DNA from 4 places in the Caballeronia sp. INML1 genome. Region 1 is predicted to be linked to each of the others. Evidence: predicted binding sites of a transcription regulator. Region 1 holds the regulator's gene; each other region holds the start of a gene.
What was found. The regulator FliA, encoded in region 1, starts transcription of late flagellar genes. The targets are predictions, from matches to a motif close to CTAAAGTTTNNNNNNNNNNNGCCGNTA.

Region 1 (4,245 bases):
GATGGTGGAGAACATGCCGGAAATGGAAAACGTGGAAGGCGCGCTCGAATGGGTGCAGCAGGTGCTCGAATCGAATATCCCGGTGATGGATAGCGAAGACGCGCTGATGGAGCGCGGCGGCGTGTTCGCGCTGATGGGCCCGACGGGCGTCGGCAAGACGACGACCACGGCGAAGCTCGCGGCGCGCTGCGTGATGCGCTTCGGCGCGAGCAAGGTCGCGCTGCTCACGACCGACAGCTACCGGATCGGCGCGCACGAGCAGTTGCGCATCTTCGGCAAGATCCTCGGCGTGTCGGTGCACGCGGTGAAGGACGCCGCCGACCTGCAGCTCGCGCTTTCCGAGCTGCGCAACAAACATATCGTGCTGATCGACACGATCGGCATGAGCCAGCGCGACCGCATGGTCTCGGACCAGATCGCGATGCTGTGCGGCGCGGGCCATCCGGTGCAGCGCATCCTGCTGCTCAACGCGACGAGCCACGGCGACACGCTCAACGAAGTCGTGCAGGCATACAAGAGCGCGGCGGATCAGCCGCCGCTCGCGGGCTGCATCCTGACCAAGCTCGACGAAGCGACGAATCTCGGCGGCGTGCTCGATACCGTCATCCGCTACAAGCTGCCGGTGCATTACGTGTCGACCGGCCAGAAGGTACCGGAGAACCTGTACGTCGCGACCAAGCGTTTCCTCATCAAGAGCGCGTTCTGCATTCCGCGCGACGGCTCGCCGTTCGTGCCGCAGGACGAAGAAGTGCCGGCGCTGCTCTCCGCACTGTCCGCGCGCGCCACGACCGAACTGCATGAGGTGCACTTTGGATAAGTTCGTGCTCGACCAGGCGGAAGGTCTGCGACGGCTGCTCACGCGCGCCGGTTCGCGCGTGGTGGCGGTGGCGGGCGGGCCGGCGGGCATCGGATGCACGTCGGCGGTGGTGAATCTCGGCGCGGCGCTGTCCGTGCACGGCAAGGATGTGCTCGTCATCGACGAGCATCGGGGCGCGGGCTCGGCGAGCCGCATGCTGGGCCTCTCCGATGCAGGCGCGCTCGCCGCTGTGATGTCGGGCCGCCGCGCGCTCGCCGATGTCGTCGAGCGCACGCCGTTCGGCTTCTCGCAGATCGCCGCGCCGCGCGACGAGCGCATCAGTCACGACGCCGCGCAGTGCCGCGCATTGCTCGATGGTCCGGCGGACATCGTTCTCATCGACGCGCAACTGGACCGTCACGGCGCACTGTCGACGCTCGCGGCGCAGGCGCATGACTTTCTCATCGTGACGCGGGTGGCTGCGTCGGCGATCACCGAGGCGTATGCGTGCATGAAGCGCCTGCACTACGCCCATGCGATCGGCCAGTTCCGCGTGCTCATCAATCACGTGCAGAACCCGGCCGACGCGGCGGTCGCGTTCGACAACCTGTCGGGCGTCGCGAGCCGGTATCTGGCCGTGTCGCTCGTGCAGGCAGGGTATGTGTCCGAGGATGCGCGCGTCGCTCGGGCGAAGGAGCTTTCACGCTGCGCAGTCGAAGCGTTCCCGGCTACGGCCGCGGCGCGCGACTACCGCGCGATTGCGGCGGAGCTCCTGCACTGGCCGATGCGCCCCGCGCCGTACATGCGCGCGGCGAACGGTCAGCCAGACGCGCGAATTCCGGTTGGCGACTCTGAACAGGGCGGGCGGGAGGCGGCGCATCGTGTGGCCGCGCTTCACGACTTTGCAATGACCAGCACGGCGTCGATGTGATCAAGATAGGTGACCAAGATGTATAACGCCCAAGGCAAACTCTCACAGTCGGACGTCCTGACGAAATATGCGCCGCTCGTTCGCCGACTGGGGCTTCAGCTCGTCGCCAAGATGCCGGCGAGCGTCGATCTCGACGATCTCATCCAGGCCGGCATGATCGGACTCATGGACGCGGCGAGCCGCTACAAGGAAGATCAGGGCGCGCAATTCGAAACCTACGCGAGCCAGCGCATTCGCGGCGCGATGCTCGACGAGCTGCGCGCGAACGACTGGCTGCCGCGCAGCATGCGCAAGACGTCGCGCGAAGTGGAATCGGCGGTGCACAAGGTCGAGCAGAACCTCGGCCGCTCCGCAAGCGAGACGGAGATCGCCGAGCACATGAACATGCCGCTCGACGAATATCAGTCGATGCTCCAGGATCTGCACGGCAGCCAGCTGATCTACTACGAAGACTTCGACCGCTCCGCCGACGACGAGCCGTTCCTCGACCGCTATTGCGTCGATCGCTCGGACCCGCTTTCGGCGCTGCTCGACGACAGCCTGCGCGGTGCGTTGATCGAAGCGATCGACAAGCTGCCCGAGCGCGAGAAGCTGCTGATGAGCCTCTACTACGAACGCGGTCTGAACCTGCGCGAAATCGGCGCGGTGATGGAAGTCAGCGAATCGCGTGTGTGCCAGTTGCACAGCCAGGCGGTCGCGCGTCTGCGCACGAAGCTGCGCGAGCAGGCGTGGACGAGCGTCGAGGCGTGATCCGGCCTTGAGCCGGGGTGCCCGCCTGCATGCGGGCACGTCGATTCAATTCGCTTCGAAGTCGCGCGTTTCGGCGAAGACGGTTTTCCCTTCGCCGAGACTTTTTGCGCGATACATCGCACGGTCGGCGGCGCGCAGCACGGCGGTGATGCCGGATTGTTGCGCGGCCGTCGCGCTGGAAAGCAGACACGCGCCGATGCTCGCCGATACCGACACCGGCCGCTCCTGCACCGAGGTCATCGCGCCGAGCACCGAGTGAATGCTGTCGGCCACCGACAGCACCGCCGCGCGATCGCGTACCTGATGCGCGAGCACGACGAACTCGTCGCCGCCCAGACGCGCGATCGTGTCCGTCTTGCGCATGCGCTTCGCGAGCGATTGCGCGAAGGCTTGCAGCAGCATGTCGCCGACGGCGTGACCGTAGGTATCGTTCACTTCCTTGAAGCCGTCGAGGTCGATGAGGAGGAGCGCGGCGGCGTGGTCGCCATCGGCATCGCGCGTGCTCATCGCGCGATCGACGACCCGCTCGAGCGCGTATCGGTTGGACAGACCGGTGAGCGGATCGGTCGATGCCTGACGTGCGAGATCGCGATTCGCGTTGCCGAGCCGATCGACGAGCACGCTCAAATACACCGATGCGCCCAGCACGCTCAAGCCCAGCCCGATCGCGGCGGGAAGATTGGCGCGCCACCACGGCTGCCAGATACCGAGCGCGATCACGATGATGAGCGCCGTCGCGCACGACACGGCGAGCGTGCGCTTGCCGTATCGGCATCCCGAGCCGATCAGAAACCAGAACATCACCCAGATGAGCGGTAGCGCGATCGCACCGCCCGCCGCGAGCGCGAGCCCGAGCAGGGTTTGATCGGCGATGGTCGTGACGGTGAGACGCTTCTCCGAAGGCGAACTCATGCGGCTCACGATCAGGAGCGTCACCGCGCCGTAAGACACATAGAGCGCGACGAGGCGTGCAACCAGCAGTGCATCGTATGAAGGGCGTAGCCAGGCGAAGACGCCGTAGGCCAGAAGAACCGCCGCTCCCATCCAGACCCGCAGCGTGGCCTGCTCGCGTTCGGGATTCCGGTGTTCGGACCATGCGAAGGCATAAGTCCGGCGTGCCGGTTGATGCGCCTGCTCCATACTGAACCCCTGGATGGTGATTTCTTTCTTTTATCTTGCTGTCATGTACTGCGGCCCCGTCGCGTGGCATCGGCTGGATGGAGTGGCATCGAATTGCGCCGAGCGAGCGATCCGCTATTTTGCAACGTTTTGTGAAGACGCTGTGTTTCGTGTAATAACGGCTTTCGGACTTCTATTTCTGATTCACTGTGATGCGCGACGAATCTCTTTCTCTGGCTGGCGAATGGCTGCCGGTTTGCAATAGCGAAGACGTTCCCGAAGGCGCTGCGCGCGGGTTCGTCGTCGCCGATGAGCGGATCGTCGTGTGGCGTGACAGTGTCGGCGCGGCGCATGTGTGGCGCGATTACTGTCCGCATCGGGGCGCGCAGTTGTCGCTCGGACATGTGATGCGCGATCAGATCGTGTGCCCTTATCACGGCTGGCGTTACGACATCGAAGGGCAGTGTCTGCACATTCCGTCGAATCCGTCGCTGCGTCCTTCGAAGCGTGCCTGCGCGACGACCTTCGTCAGCGAGGAGAAGTACGGCGTCGTGTGGATGTGCTTGAGCGAACCGGCTTACGCGCTCGATTTCTTTCCCGAAGCCGCGATTCCCGGGGGGCGGCGCATCAATCTCGCGCCGCAGACTGT
Region 2 (4,245 bases), on a different contig from region 1:
TCGGGTTGCCCGTGGCGATCAGGTAGATGACCCATGCGCCGAGCGTCGCGCCGATCACTTGCGCGGCGATGTACGGCACGAGATCGCGCACCGGGAAGCGGCCAGCCGTCGCGAGACCGATGCTCACAGCCGGATTCAGGTGGCAACCGGAAACGTGACCGATGGCGTAGGCCATCGTGAGCACCGTGAGACCGAATGCCAGCGAAACGCCGGCGAAACCGATGCCGAGTTGAGGAAAGGCAGCGGCGAGCACGGCGCTTCCGCAGCCGCCCAGCACGAGCCAGAAAGTACCGAAAACTTCAGCGCCGAGACGCTTCGACAAATGCATGATTCTGCCTTCGTGAAAGAATGAAAAGCCGTTGATTTAAAACAAGAACGCGTGGCGCGCTTGCGCAGCGGAGTTTAAGCGCGGAGTCTTTTGCGAACTGTCAAAAATGGTCGATCGGCTCTCGATTCACGGGCATCGGACTGGACTTCGGATTCTTCCTTATGGGCGGGGAAAGCGCAGCGCCCGAAGGGCGCGTGCATAAAAAAATGCCGCCCGGCAGCGGGCGGCATTCGATGCGATTTTGACAAACAGGCGGCGGTATCAGCCGACTGCAACCTGACGCAGCACCGGGCGCTTCGCGGCCTGGAGCATCGCGGTATAGCTCTCGACGTAGTTCTGCGCCATCGTGTGTGCGCTGAATCGGCGTTCGAACTGCGCGCGGATTTCGGTGCGCGACAGCTCATCGAGACGTTGCAGCGCGCCGACTGCGCCCGGCACGTCTTCGCAGATAAAGCCCGTCACGCCGTGATCGATCACTTCAGGCACCGAGCCACGGTTGAACGCGATCACCGGCGTACCGCAGGCCATCGCCTCGATCATCACCAGACCGAACGGCTCGTTCCAGTCGATCGGGAAGAGCAGCGCCTTCGCGCCCGACAGGAATTCCGGCTTCTGCGCCTCGGTGATCTCGCCGATGAACTCGACATGCGCCTGCGAGAGCAGCGGCTCGATCGTCGACTTGAAGTATTCCTGATCGGCCTTGTCCACCTTGGCGGCGATCTTCAGCGGCAGACCGCTCTGTGCCGCGATCCTGATCGCCAGATCGGCGCGCTTCTCCGGGCAGATGCGGCCCAGGAAGGCGAGATATTCCGGCTTCTTGTGCGGCTGCGGCGTCAGCAGTTCGTTCGGCAGACCGTGATAAACCGTGTTCAGCCAGTTCGCCTGCGGCAGCGGGCTGCGCTGGTTATCCGAGATCGAAATGACGTTCGCCTTGGTGAACGTGTTGAAGATCGGCTGCAGTTCCGGCAGGTCGAGGCGGCCGTGCAGCGTCGTCACGAACGGCGTGTCCATCTGCGTGAACAGCGGGAACGGCATGTAGTCGAGGTGAAAGTGCAGCACGTCGAACTCGTGGGCGCGCTGGCGGACGGTTTCGAGCAACAGCATGTGCGGCGCGAGCGCGTCGCGCACGGTCGGGTCGAGACGCAACGCACGCGGCCACACCGCGTCGAGCGTCGCCTTGGTTTGGGAATCGCCGCTTGCGAACAAGGTTACATCGTGGCCGAGCTCGACGAGCGCATCGGTCAGATAAGACACGACGCGTTCAGTGCCGCCGTAAAACTTCGGAGGTACTGCTTCGTGCAACGGTGCAATTTGTGCGATTCGCATAACGTGACTCTCCATGTAGGTAAGGCATTGCAGTCACGCTCCGGTCGAGCGCTCAACACATGCCATTCGGGCGGGCTGCGTGATGGTGTAGACGCCGCCCGAGATCGGCCCGGAGCTGAAAACCATCGCGACCGGGTTATCCCTTACTGCCCATTATCGGTATCGAGAGCGGCATTTCACGTCATTTTTCAATCGCTTATCGTTGTTACAGCGCGATACATGTGCTGTTACGAAGTCAAAAATTGCACCGAAAAAGACGTTGTCGACGGATTTGAAGCGTGAAACACACCGCGGGTTTTAGGAAGCAATTCCCGTTCCCGAGCGGAGGACGTTGCTCGTATTGTCTCTCCGGCACGCCCGGCCTCGATAAAACGAAATTACGGCATTAAGTCAGACGAAATAAATGCCGATATTCCTGTCTGCCGATCGGCAATCGGCGGGCTCGGCGTGTAAGAAATATTCCTACATGAATCTTCGCGAAACTCCGTCTTCTCGTCGGAAGGTTTGTCCGACAGGCGCGGCCGCGAGCATCGGCGACAATCGAAGCGAAACCAGACAACGTGCGCGGGGCCGCATTCGCTGTCCTTTGCGAATTCGAGCAAACGTTCCCGCCGGGCCTGACCAGCCAAAGTATCGATTCGGGGAAAACATGACGATCAGCAATACGAGTACGCTCGCGGAAATCCGCGAGGTGAATCTGTCGTACTTGCTCCTCGCACAGCGGCTCCTTCAGGAAGACCGCGTTTCGGCGATGTATCGCCTCGGGCTTTCCGAGCAGGTCGCGCAAGTGCTGACCTCACTCACGCTCGCCCAGGCGGTGAAAGTCGCGTCGTCGAGCCATTTGCTGTGCCGCTTTCGTTTCGACGACCACACGCTTCTCTCATCGCTCGCCGACAAGGAGAAGAGCGCTGCGCTCGCGCACGCCCATGCAGCGATCCTGCTGGCCGACGGTCCCGTCGAGCAGATCGCCTGAATCGCCCGCGAAAATAGATGGCGACGAAAAGCGTGGTCGGGGAAGTCCGCGAAATCACCCTGGCGATCGAGTTGATTGAGCTGGGCGCGCGGCTGCAACTGCTCGAAGCGGAAACGAGCCTGTCGCGCGACCGTCTCATCAAGCTCTACAAGGAGCTCAAGGGCGCGTCGCCGCCCAAGGGCATGCTGCCGTTCTCGACGGACTGGTTCATGACCTGGCAGCCGAACATTCATTCGTCGCTGTTTCACGGCATCTACCGGTTCATCGACCAGCACGGCGGCGCCGGAGGCACGCAGAGCACCATCCAGGCGATCGTGAAAAGCTACCGCCTCTATCTGGAGCATGCCGCGCTTTATGGCGACGAGCCCGTGCTGTCGCTCACGCGCGCGTGGACACTCGTGCGCTACTTCGAATCCGGGATGTTGCAGACGAACGCCTGCACGCGCTGCGGCGGGCGCTTCGTCGCGCACGCTTATGATCTGCGCACGGGTTATGTCTGCGGTCTGTGCCAGCCGCCGTCGCGCGCGGGCAAGACGCGCAAGGCGGTTGCATCCTCCGGCGCTCAGGCGTCTGCGCCGCGCATCGCGGCCTGAAGCCGCTTGCAGCGCAGCCCCGCTTCCACGCGGGGTTTACCGTTTGCCGTCCCCGCCGATTTGCCCCCAAAGTTTTTCAGTCGAGTGCCGTAAACCACTTAACGGCGGTCTTACCGCATCAAAACGTGAGGACTCGACTGTGCTGATTTTCGTTGGATCGCTCGTGACATTGCTGTCCGTCTTTGGCGGTTACGCGCTCGAAGGCGGGCACCTTGGCGCGCTCATGCAGCCGGTCGAGATTCTGATGATCGGGGGCGCGGGCGTCGGCGCGTTCATCCTCGGCAATAACGTCAAGACCATCAAGGCGACCATTCAGGTCCTCCCGACGCTCTTCAAGGGCGCGAAGTACGACAAGAACATGTACATGGAGCTGATGGGCCTGCTCTATGTGCTGCTGGCGAAGGCGCGCAAGGAAGGCACGCTCGCGCTCGAGGCGGATATCGAAGATCCGTCGAAGAGCCCGGTCTTCAGCCAGTACCCCAGGATTCTCAACGATCACCACATCGTCGAATTTCTGACGGATTATCTGCGCCTCATGGTCAGCGGCAACATGAACGCGTTCGAGATCGAAAGCCTGATGGACGAGGAGATCGAGACGCATCACGTCGAGGGCGAGGCGCCCGCGCACGCGCTGACGAAGGTCGGCGACGCGATGCCCGCGTTCGGCATCGTCGCGGCGGTGATGGGCGTCGTGCACACGATGGCCTCCGCCGACCAGCCGCCCGCGATTCTCGGCGAGATGATCGCGCAGGCGCTCGTCGGCACCTTCCTCGGCATTCTTCTTTCCTACGGTTTCATCGGACCGCTCGCGAACGTCGCGGAGCAGCGCGTCGCGGAGCAGACCAAGATGTTTCAGTGCATCAAGGTGACGATCCTCGCGAGCCTGAACGGTTACGCGCCCGCGATCGCGGTGGAGTTCGGCCGCAAGGTGCTGTTCTCGACGGAACGTCCGTCGTTCTCCGAGCTGGAAGAACACGTGCGCCGGGTCAAGTCGAAGTGACCGGAGCACAGCGATGAGCAACGAC
Region 3 (4,245 bases), on a different contig from region 1:
CACGGCCGCCGACGTGAGGTTAAGCGTCACGCCCTTGATCGCGCTCGTGACCGTATTGCTCGAGCTCGTGCCCGAGACGCCGCCGACCTTGTACATCGCGTCCTGCGCGGAGGCGCTTTGAGACCAGCCGTTGCTGACGGATGCGTCCGAGATCGTGGAAGCCGCGCCGTTCTGCCCGGCCGTCGATGAGACCGCGAGCTTGTTCAGGTCGCTGCCGTCCGCCGCGCCGCTGATCGTGGTCGAGATGACGTTCGAGGCGCCCGTCGTCGTGGAGTTGAGCACGAGGTGCTGGCCGTCGGTGCCCGTCACGATGGTCGCGCTCACGCCCGGGTTGCCCGACGCGTTGTTGATGGCGGCGGCGATGCCCGAGAGCGTGTTGTTGCTGCTCGTGATGTTGATCGACATCGACTTGGAGCCGACGGTGATCTGCATCGTGCCGGTGCCGAGGTGCTTGTCCGTCGTGAAGCCGGTCGAGGTCAGCGATTGCGCCTTCGCGATCTGCGAGACCGTCACGTCGTAGCTGCCTGCCACGGCGCCGGTGGCGCCCGTCGCGGTGATGCCCGTGCCGGTCACGTTGGTCGTGAACGTCGACATCAGCGAACCGTCGGTCAGGCTCGTCATCGTGGTCTGAAGCGTCGAAAGCGCCGACGACAGCGTGCCGATCGCCGAAAGCTTCGTGTTGTCGTTCGTTTGCGCGGCGGCCAGGGATGCGCTTTGGCCGGCCGTTTTCGCGTTCACCATCGCCGTGACAAGCGAATTGACATCCATCGACGAGTTACCGGTCGCGCCGCTGATGATGGATTGCGCTGCTTCGGCAAGCGCCGCGTTTGCAGCCGCCTGGGTCTGCGCGGCGGTCGCCGCCGTGGTGGTCGTACTGATCGTGGACATCGGGTAACTCCGTGTATCGCGCTGTCGATTGAATGCGCGTGATCGCAGTCAACTGCTCGTTGCGGGAAACAACCTCTTGCGTGTGCGTTCGTGAGTACGGGCGCACACGCAAGCGGTCGAAACGCGGCTTCGTCGCCGTGACGGCCCGACGCCGGATCTTCGAAATCGAAGATCCGGCGTCGGGTGCTGCCTGGGCGGATTGCTTAGCCGAGGAGCTTCAGAACTTGCTGCGGCAGCGAGTTCGCTTGCGCGAGCACCGAGATACCAGCCTGTTGCAGCACCTGCGCCTTGCTGAGGTTCGCCGTTTCCTGCGCGAAGTTCGCGTCGGTGATCTGCGATTGAGCCGACGACAGATCGGTCGATTCAGCCTGCTGCGACGACGCGATTGCGCTCAGACGGTTCTGGGCGGCACCCAGCGTCGCCTGGACGTTGTTGAGCGTCTGCAGCGCGTTGTCGATCGAGACCAGCGCGACGTTGGCACCCGTCGTCGTGCTGATGTCGAGGTTCGCCACCGTGTCCGGCGTGTTGATCTTGTTGATCGACTTCGTCAGGTCGGCGATCGCGGAGCTCACGGCCGCGCCCATCGAACCGGCGACGCCCGAGCTGAACGACAGCGTGTTTTCATGCGGCGCTGCAGCCGTGCCCGTGCCCGCGGTGCCCGTGCCGAAGATGGCCGAGACAGCGGTCGAGTTCAGCGCGACGTTGTTCTGGTCGGTGAACGTGAAGCCGCCCTTGCCGTCCGACAGCACGTTGATCGAGGTGATCGCCGCGCCGGAAGACGTGTAGCCGCCGCCCGTCGTCAGCGACAGGTTCGAGAACGTGCCGAGCGTGTTGCCCTTCTGAACCATGCCGCCGCCGAGCGAATTCGCGCCCATGTCCTGGCTCAGGTCCAGGTTGATCGTCTGACCGACGTTCGCGCCGACCTGGAAGCTCAGGCTGCCAGCGGAGCCGTCCAGAATGTTCCGGCCGTTGTACGTCGTCTGCGAAGCGATACGGTTCACTTCAGCGATCTGCTGCGACACTTCCTTCTGCAGCGAAGCCTGGTCGCTCGACGAGAGCGAACCGCTGGCGGCTTGCACGGCCAGCGTACGGATACGCTGCAGGCTGGAGGTCATCGACGAGAGCGCGCTCGAAGCCGTTTGCGCAATCGACACACCGTCGTTCGCGTTCGAAACGCCCTGGTTCAGGCCGTTGATCTGCGTTTGCATCCGGTTCGAGATCGCGAGGCCGGCAGCATCGTCAGCAGCGCTGTTGATGCGCTTGCCCGACGACAGGCGGGTGATGGCCGACGACAGCGCGCTCTGCGTGCTGTTGAGGTTCTGCTGGGCAACCAGCGAGTTGATATTGCTATTGATACCGATCATTTTTTGCTCTCCTGGGAGACTTTGTATGGCTTTGGCTTTGGCACCGAGTGTTGCCTGGCGGTCCTGCGCTCGGTGATAGCCGGCCGCCTACTTGTGGTTATCGGGCCCCTCGAAAAAAACTTAAGGCCCCGCGCAAACGATTTGTGTAATGAATGCGTTCGTAAGCCTGCGGAAGCTCGCCGGGCAAGGCACCGCTTTCCCGCGTATCCTTTTTCGTCCGTCCTTTTCGCGCATTCGGAGCACACATGCAGACACGCAGCATCGGCACATCGGAACTGAAAGTCGCGCCGCTCGTCTTCGGCGGCAACGTGTTCGGCTGGACCGCCGACGAGCGCACGTCGTTCTCGATCCTCGACGCGTTCGTCGATCACGGCCTGAATTTCATCGACACCGCCGACGTCTATTCCGCCTGGGTGGACGGCCACCAGGGCGGCGAATCGGAGACGATCATCGGCAAGTGGTTCAAGGAAAGCGGCAAGCGTCACAAAGTCGTGCTCGCGACGAAAGTGGGCAAGCTCTCCACGCGCGCCGGGCTGACGGCGGCCAACATCGCGGCGGCCGTCGACGATTCGCTGAGGCGCCTGAAGACCGATTACATCGACGTCTACTTCTCTCATTACGACGACGAGAACACGCCGCTCGATGAAACGCTCGCCGCGTATCAGCAGCTCATCAAGGCGGGAAAGGTGAGGGTGATCGGCGCGTCGAACTACTCGGGCGAGCGGCTGGACGCGGCGTTGAACCTCGCGAAGGAGTCGGGCTTGCCGGCCTATCAGATCCTTCAGCCCGAATACAACCTCTACGATCGCGAAGACTACGAAACCGGTCTGGAGCCGGTGGCGACACGGCACAAGATCGCGGTCGTGCCGTACTACGCGCTTGCGAGCGGCTTTCTGTCGGGCAAGTACCGGTCGAAGGAAGACACGCTGCACAAGACACGCGGCTCGCGCGTCGAAAAATATCTGAACCCGCGCGGCTTCAGGATTCTCGATGCGCTCGACGAAGTCGCGAAGCGCAACGACACGACGCCCGCGACCGTCGCGCTCGCATGGATGATCGCGCGCCCGAGCGTGACGGCGCCGATCGCCAGCGCCACGTCGGTCGCGCAACTGGAAAGCCTCGCCGCCGCGACGCGCCTGCGACTCGCCGCCGACGACATCCAGCTCCTCGACGAAGCCAGCGCGTGGCAGAAATAAATCTGTTGCATCAATGAGTTGGATGGATCGGGGGAGTTGGCAGTGGCGCGGTGTTCTGGTAACATCGCGCCCGAATCGAGAAATGTGCCCGATTTCCTGCCTTCGCCTCTGAAAATGACAACGTCAACGAGCAGCGGCGAACGGCTCCGAAACGCGCCTTCGTGTGGTTCTTTCGAAAGCGCATGCCGCTTCCGCGGCTGAATCCCAACGCTCTCTTTTCCGGCCTCCGTGGCCGCTTTGCTCGTGTCCGTCGCGCCGTTTCGTGTCCGGCGGACGATCGGAGTGCCGGGGCGCGGCAGCTCGTAACGTCGCGCGCTTGAAAATACGTTTAGCAAACTCAGGATTTACATGACCACTATCGTCCTCAAAGAAAACGAGCCGTTCGATGTCGCGATTCGGCGTTTCCGCCGCACCATCGAGCGCAATGGCCTGATCGCCGAACTGCGCGAGCGCCAGTCGTACGAAAAGCCGACCACCGAGCGCAAGCGCAAGAAGGCCGCCGCTGTCGCGCGCCTGCGCAAGCGCCTGCGCAGCCAGATGCTGCCGAAGAAGATGCACTAAGCGTCTTTCGTGGGCGAGGATTTTCGGGTCCTCACCCGCATGGCAAAACGGCGGTGCGACCCGTAAGGGCGCACCGCCGTTTTGTTTGTGCCTCGAACTACAGGATTGCAGGCGTCACACGAACGCGTGACGCTTTCCGAGCGCCGCGAGCTGATCCGGCCAATCGGAGATATCGGCGTAATCGTGCACTTCCTCCAGCTCGATCAGCAGATCGATGACGTTCGGATCGTAGGCAT
Region 4 (4,245 bases), on a different contig from region 1:
CGGCGAAGGGCCAGGAATGGCGCAACGTGTTCGTGCTGAACGGCGTGGACGGCTGCATTCCATCCGATCTGGGCACGGGCAGCGAAGAGGAAATCGACGAGGAGCGGCGCCTGCTCTACGTGGCGATGACACGTGCGAAGGAAGATTTGCACATCATCACGCCGCAGCGGTTCTACGTGCACAACCAGACGCATCTGGGCGACAGGCACGTCTGGGCGCAGCGCACGCGCTTCATCCCGCCGCATCTGATGCAGAACTTCGAAGCGGCCGCGTGGCCGCCGGTGATCGCACCCGCCGCGCCGACGGCGGCGGGGCTGGCGGCCGCCGCGAAGGCGAAAATCGATATCGCGGCGCGCCTGAAGGGAATGTGGGAGTAGGGCGAAGCGCGTTCAGCGCGGCGCGCGCGAGGTTCGCGGCGCGCGTGGCGATGGCGCGAAGATGCTGCGCAGCCAAGCGGCGAAGCGCGTGAAGCCGTCGTAAGGCTCTTCGATGAACAGCTCGGGCCGCAGCGAGCGCAGGTACTCCAGCACCTGCTGCGCTTCCTGCTTCTGAATCGACCCATAGAAAATGCCGAGCCGCAGCAGGCAGCGCAGTTCGCCGAGCTTCTCGCGCGCGGTCGAGCCGATGCTCGTCTCCACGGCAATTTTCGTTTCGTACACGCGCTGGCGCAGCGAATCGGCAAGACGGAAGGCGGGCGTCTGCATCTTTTCCTCGACTTCGCGAATGTCCGCCGCCGCCGATTTGATCTGTGCCGCGAGCATGTCCACCTGCGACACGTCGCCCTTCGCCTCGGTGACGATCGCCGTCGCCCATTCACGCGACGCCTTGATGAGATCCTCGGCGGTCCAGTCGGCGCGGATCGCGAACGCGAAGCCGTGCTCGGCCGCCTGACGGATCAGGATTTCGACGACATCGGGAAACTCCTTGTCGAGCGCGCGCTTGGCCCACGCGTACTGGCCGTGCGTGAGCATGCGCTGCACCGCCTGTTCGGTGAGCGGGGTGTCGTTGTCGAGCAGCTTTGCGCGCAGGAAGTCCTCGAACGTCGGCGTGACGAATTGCGGATCCAGCTTCAGCGACAGACGCGTGAACGCTTCGAAATCGCGATGCAGCGAAGCGATCGTCTCGTCGCGAAACGAAAGGGTGATTTGACGCATGTTGGTTCCCGGTTCCGCTTCCGATTGATTCGGAGGCGGGCAGTGCCTTCGGCTCCGCCTCTCGGGGCGGAGTCCATTCGTTTCTGATATCGGCGCGCTTTCCGGGAACTTGAGGATTTTTCGAGGCTTTTTGAAAGCCGTTTAGCGGCTGATTGACGGTTGAGCGGCGGAAAACGTTTAGCGCAGCACGGCGAACTGCCAGACGAAGAACACCGCCAGCGACACGGCAATCGTTAAAAGCGGCCGTTTGGTGAGCGCGCAGACGATGACCGCCACGATCGCCGCCACGAGCTGCGGATTACGCCAGGTGATCTCGGCCTCGTTGCCGTGCGGCGAGACGGTCATCGGCACGATGATCGCCGTGAGCACCGTCACCGGCACGAACGAAAGCGCGGTGCGCACGATCGGCGGAAACGGCAGGCGCTCGCCCAGCACAAACACGGCGCCGCGGATCGCATACGTAACCAGCGCCATGCCGAGGATCAACGTGATGTAGTTCATTGCGTGCGCTCCTTGGCGTTCTTCAGGCGATGCTTCGCGTGCGGCCGGTTTTCCATCAGCGTGAGCACCATGCCGACCGCGACGCCCACGAACACCGCCGCGAGCAGCCCGAGCTTGTATGGCCAGCCCTGCCACGCGAACGACAACACGCCCGATGCGAGCGCCGCCGCGACGAAACGCACGGCGACCAGTTGCGGCACGATGATCGCGATGAACGTCGCGACCATCGCGAAGTCGAGGCCGAGCGATTTCAGACCGGGAAACGCCGCGCCGAACACCAGGCCGACGAGTGTCCACAACTGCCAGTTCAGATACATCGAGACGCCGGAGCCGAAGAAGTAATGCGGGCCGGTTTCGCCCGGCGCGCGCTTCTGATAGTGCGCGTAGGCGACGGCGAAGACTTCGTCGGTCAGGAAGCCCGCGAGCGCCCAGCGCCAGCGCCGCGGAAGATGCGCGACATACGGCGCGAGTGTCGCCGAATAGAGGACGTGACGCAGATTGACGACGAGCGTCGTCGCCCAGACGACGGCGAAGCTCGCGTGAGACGCGATCAGGCCGACCGCGATGAACTGCGCGGACCCCGCGAACACCGCGAGCGACATCAACTGGCCATGCCAGAGCGTGAGCGGACTTGCGGTGACGAGCGTGCCGAAGATCACGCCGAAGGGCGCGGCGCCGATCATCATCGGAATGGTGTCGCGCGCGCCGGCCGCGAATTCGCGCAGCGCATGGCCGGACGTTTGTGTGGAACGTTGAGCGGGTGTTGCTTTCAAGATTTCCTCCTATGGAAGCGAGGATACGCAAGACGCCGCTCGACATGCTTGTACGTTCTTGCGCTTTCCTGGCTGGCCGGAAGCTCAGCGCCAGCGGCCGGGCGGCACGCCGAAGGTGCGCTTGAAATGGCGCGTGAAATGACTCTGGTCGGTGAAGCCGCTCGCCGCTGCGACTTCGGTCACGGAGGCGCCCGCGCGCAACGCCGGCAACGCCCGCACGATACGCAACTGGTTGCGCCATGCGTGCGGCGCAAGACCGGTTTCGCGCGTGAAGAGACGCGCCGCGTGAAAGGTCGAGAGGCCGACCGTCTGCGCGAGTTCGGCGAGCGTGACCGGTTCGAGCAGATCGTCGGCGAGGCGGGATTTCATCGTCGTGACGCGATGCGCGTCGGCGGCGGGCGGCGCGATGGCCGGGCGCTCGCGGGCGTGGCGGCCGAGCAGCGTCGTCACGGCATCGACGAGCGCGAGTTCCGCGGCGAGCGGATCCGCGCCGGTTTCCAGCAGGCGATGCGCGACGACCAGGCGCCGCGCGAGATCGGGATCGCGGATGATGTCGTCGGAGAACCAGGGCGCCGATTCATGCCGCCCGGACATAGCCCGCGCGAGGCCTTCGACGAACGGCACCGGCAGATAGAACACCCGATAGCGCCAGCCGGCATCGACGGCCCGCGCGCCGGTATGCACTTCGCCGGGATTGATCACCGGCACCGAGCCGGCTTCGGCGACGTGATGCGTGCCGCGATAGTCGTAGCATTCCGCGCCGGCTTCGATGACGGGCACCGTGTAGGCGTCGTGCCAGTGCGGCGAGAATTCGTGATCGTAGTATTCGGCGGTCACCATGTCCGCGTCCGGCACGAGCGGAGATCGCCAGTAGCGTGCGGCATTGCGGAAATGGTCGGCGTTCATCGTTCGGGATTGCTGGGGCAGGCGGAATCGCTCAGTTTACAACCTTGCTTTCCGCCCGGCCGGACAGTTGCGCATCACTTCACCGGTATGGTCGTGCCCTCGGGCACCGGTACGGCCGTCACGCTGTTCTTCGGGCTGCCGGTCGCGATGCGGTCGCTATATGTCAGATAGACGAGCGTGTTGCGCTTCGCGTCGACGATGCGCACCACGTGCAGCGTCTTGAAGATGAAGGACATGCCGGCCGAGAAGACATCGGTTTTCTGCTTGAGCGGCTGGGCGAACCTGATCGGCCCGACCTGGCGGCAGGCGATCGATGCTTCGGTCGGATCTTCCGCGATGCCGAGCGTGCCCTTCACGCCGCCCGTGCGGGCGCGGGACACATAACAGGTCACGCCCTGAACGAGCGGATCGTCATAAGCCTCGACGCTCACGCGGTCCGAGCCGGTGAAACGGAAATTGGTGTTGACGCTCGCGATTTCCTCCGCGTGCGCGAGGCCCGCGCCGCAGAGAGTGGCGAGCGATGCGGCGAGCGCAACGACGGAGCGTTTCATCGTCATCCTTCGGAAAAGAGAAAGGGCGTCGTATTGTATCGACGCCCTTGGCTCTTCAATGCATATCGCGCTTGCATGCGGTCAATGAAAGATCAGATACAGGATCACCAGCACCACGACCGGTACGCCGAGCAACCATCCGAGTAGGTAAGGCATGTCGTTCTCCTTCGCATGTCGTTAATGACGATTCCAGTATCGCGAGGAAGGCCGGCGCACGTTAGCGGTGCATGTCCTATATACGTGTAGGTGCTGTCCTATCAGGACTTTCTCGATGCTTACAGATTCGTAAGGCGATTCGCTCAGGCGACGTGATTGCGTTTCGCCGCGAAGCCCGCGTAAAGCGTGCGCACGTAATCGAGA

Region 2: motA (flagellar motor stator protein MotA) is a predicted target of FliA. The motif match lies at 3,287-3,313, and genes of this name have one in related genera.
Region 3: NCR38_RS00625 (flagellin) is a predicted target of FliA. The motif match lies at 2,351-2,377, and genes of this name have one in related genera.
Region 4: NCR38_RS09605 (DUF4088 family protein) is a predicted target of FliA. The motif match lies at 1,242-1,268, and genes of this name have one in related genera.

What each region holds. Positions count from the first base shown of each region.
Region 1 covers NZ_JALQDT010000043.1:29,175-33,419, reverse strand. The annotation lists gene flhF (flagellar biosynthesis protein FlhF) at 1-817, shown strand, start outside; gene NCR38_RS13215 (hypothetical protein) at 810-1,727, shown strand; gene NCR38_RS13210 (RNA polymerase sigma factor FliA) at 1,746-2,477, shown strand; gene NCR38_RS13205 (GGDEF domain-containing protein) at 2,523-3,617, opposite strand; gene NCR38_RS13200 (aromatic ring-hydroxylating dioxygenase subunit alpha) at 3,809-4,245, shown strand, end outside.
Region 2 covers NZ_JALQDT010000001.1:138,551-142,795, forward strand. The annotation lists partial or broken gene aqpZ (aquaporin Z) at 1-328, opposite strand, end outside; gene NCR38_RS00675 (glycosyltransferase family 4 protein) at 590-1,654, opposite strand; gene flhD (flagellar transcriptional regulator FlhD) at 2,310-2,627, shown strand; gene flhC (flagellar transcriptional regulator FlhC) at 2,645-3,220, shown strand; gene motA (flagellar motor stator protein MotA) at 3,360-4,220, shown strand; gene motB (flagellar motor protein MotB) at 4,234-4,245, shown strand, end outside.
Region 3 covers NZ_JALQDT010000001.1:129,590-133,834, forward strand. The annotation lists gene fliD (flagellar filament capping protein FliD) at 1-888, opposite strand, end outside; gene NCR38_RS00625 (flagellin) at 1,092-2,252, opposite strand; gene NCR38_RS00630 (aldo/keto reductase) at 2,498-3,448, shown strand; gene rpsU (30S ribosomal protein S21) at 3,797-4,009, shown strand; gene NCR38_RS00640 (hypothetical protein) at 4,124-4,245, opposite strand, start outside.
Region 4 covers NZ_JALQDT010000024.1:46,260-50,504, reverse strand. The annotation lists gene NCR38_RS09610 (ATP-dependent helicase) at 1-377, shown strand, start outside; gene NCR38_RS09605 (DUF4088 family protein) at 390-1,154, opposite strand; gene NCR38_RS09600 (AzlD domain-containing protein) at 1,332-1,655, opposite strand; gene NCR38_RS09595 (AzlC family ABC transporter permease) at 1,652-2,341, opposite strand; gene NCR38_RS09590 (AraC family transcriptional regulator) at 2,513-3,334, opposite strand; gene NCR38_RS09585 (CreA family protein) at 3,409-3,885, opposite strand; gene NCR38_RS09580 (FadR/GntR family transcriptional regulator) at 4,185-4,245, opposite strand, start outside.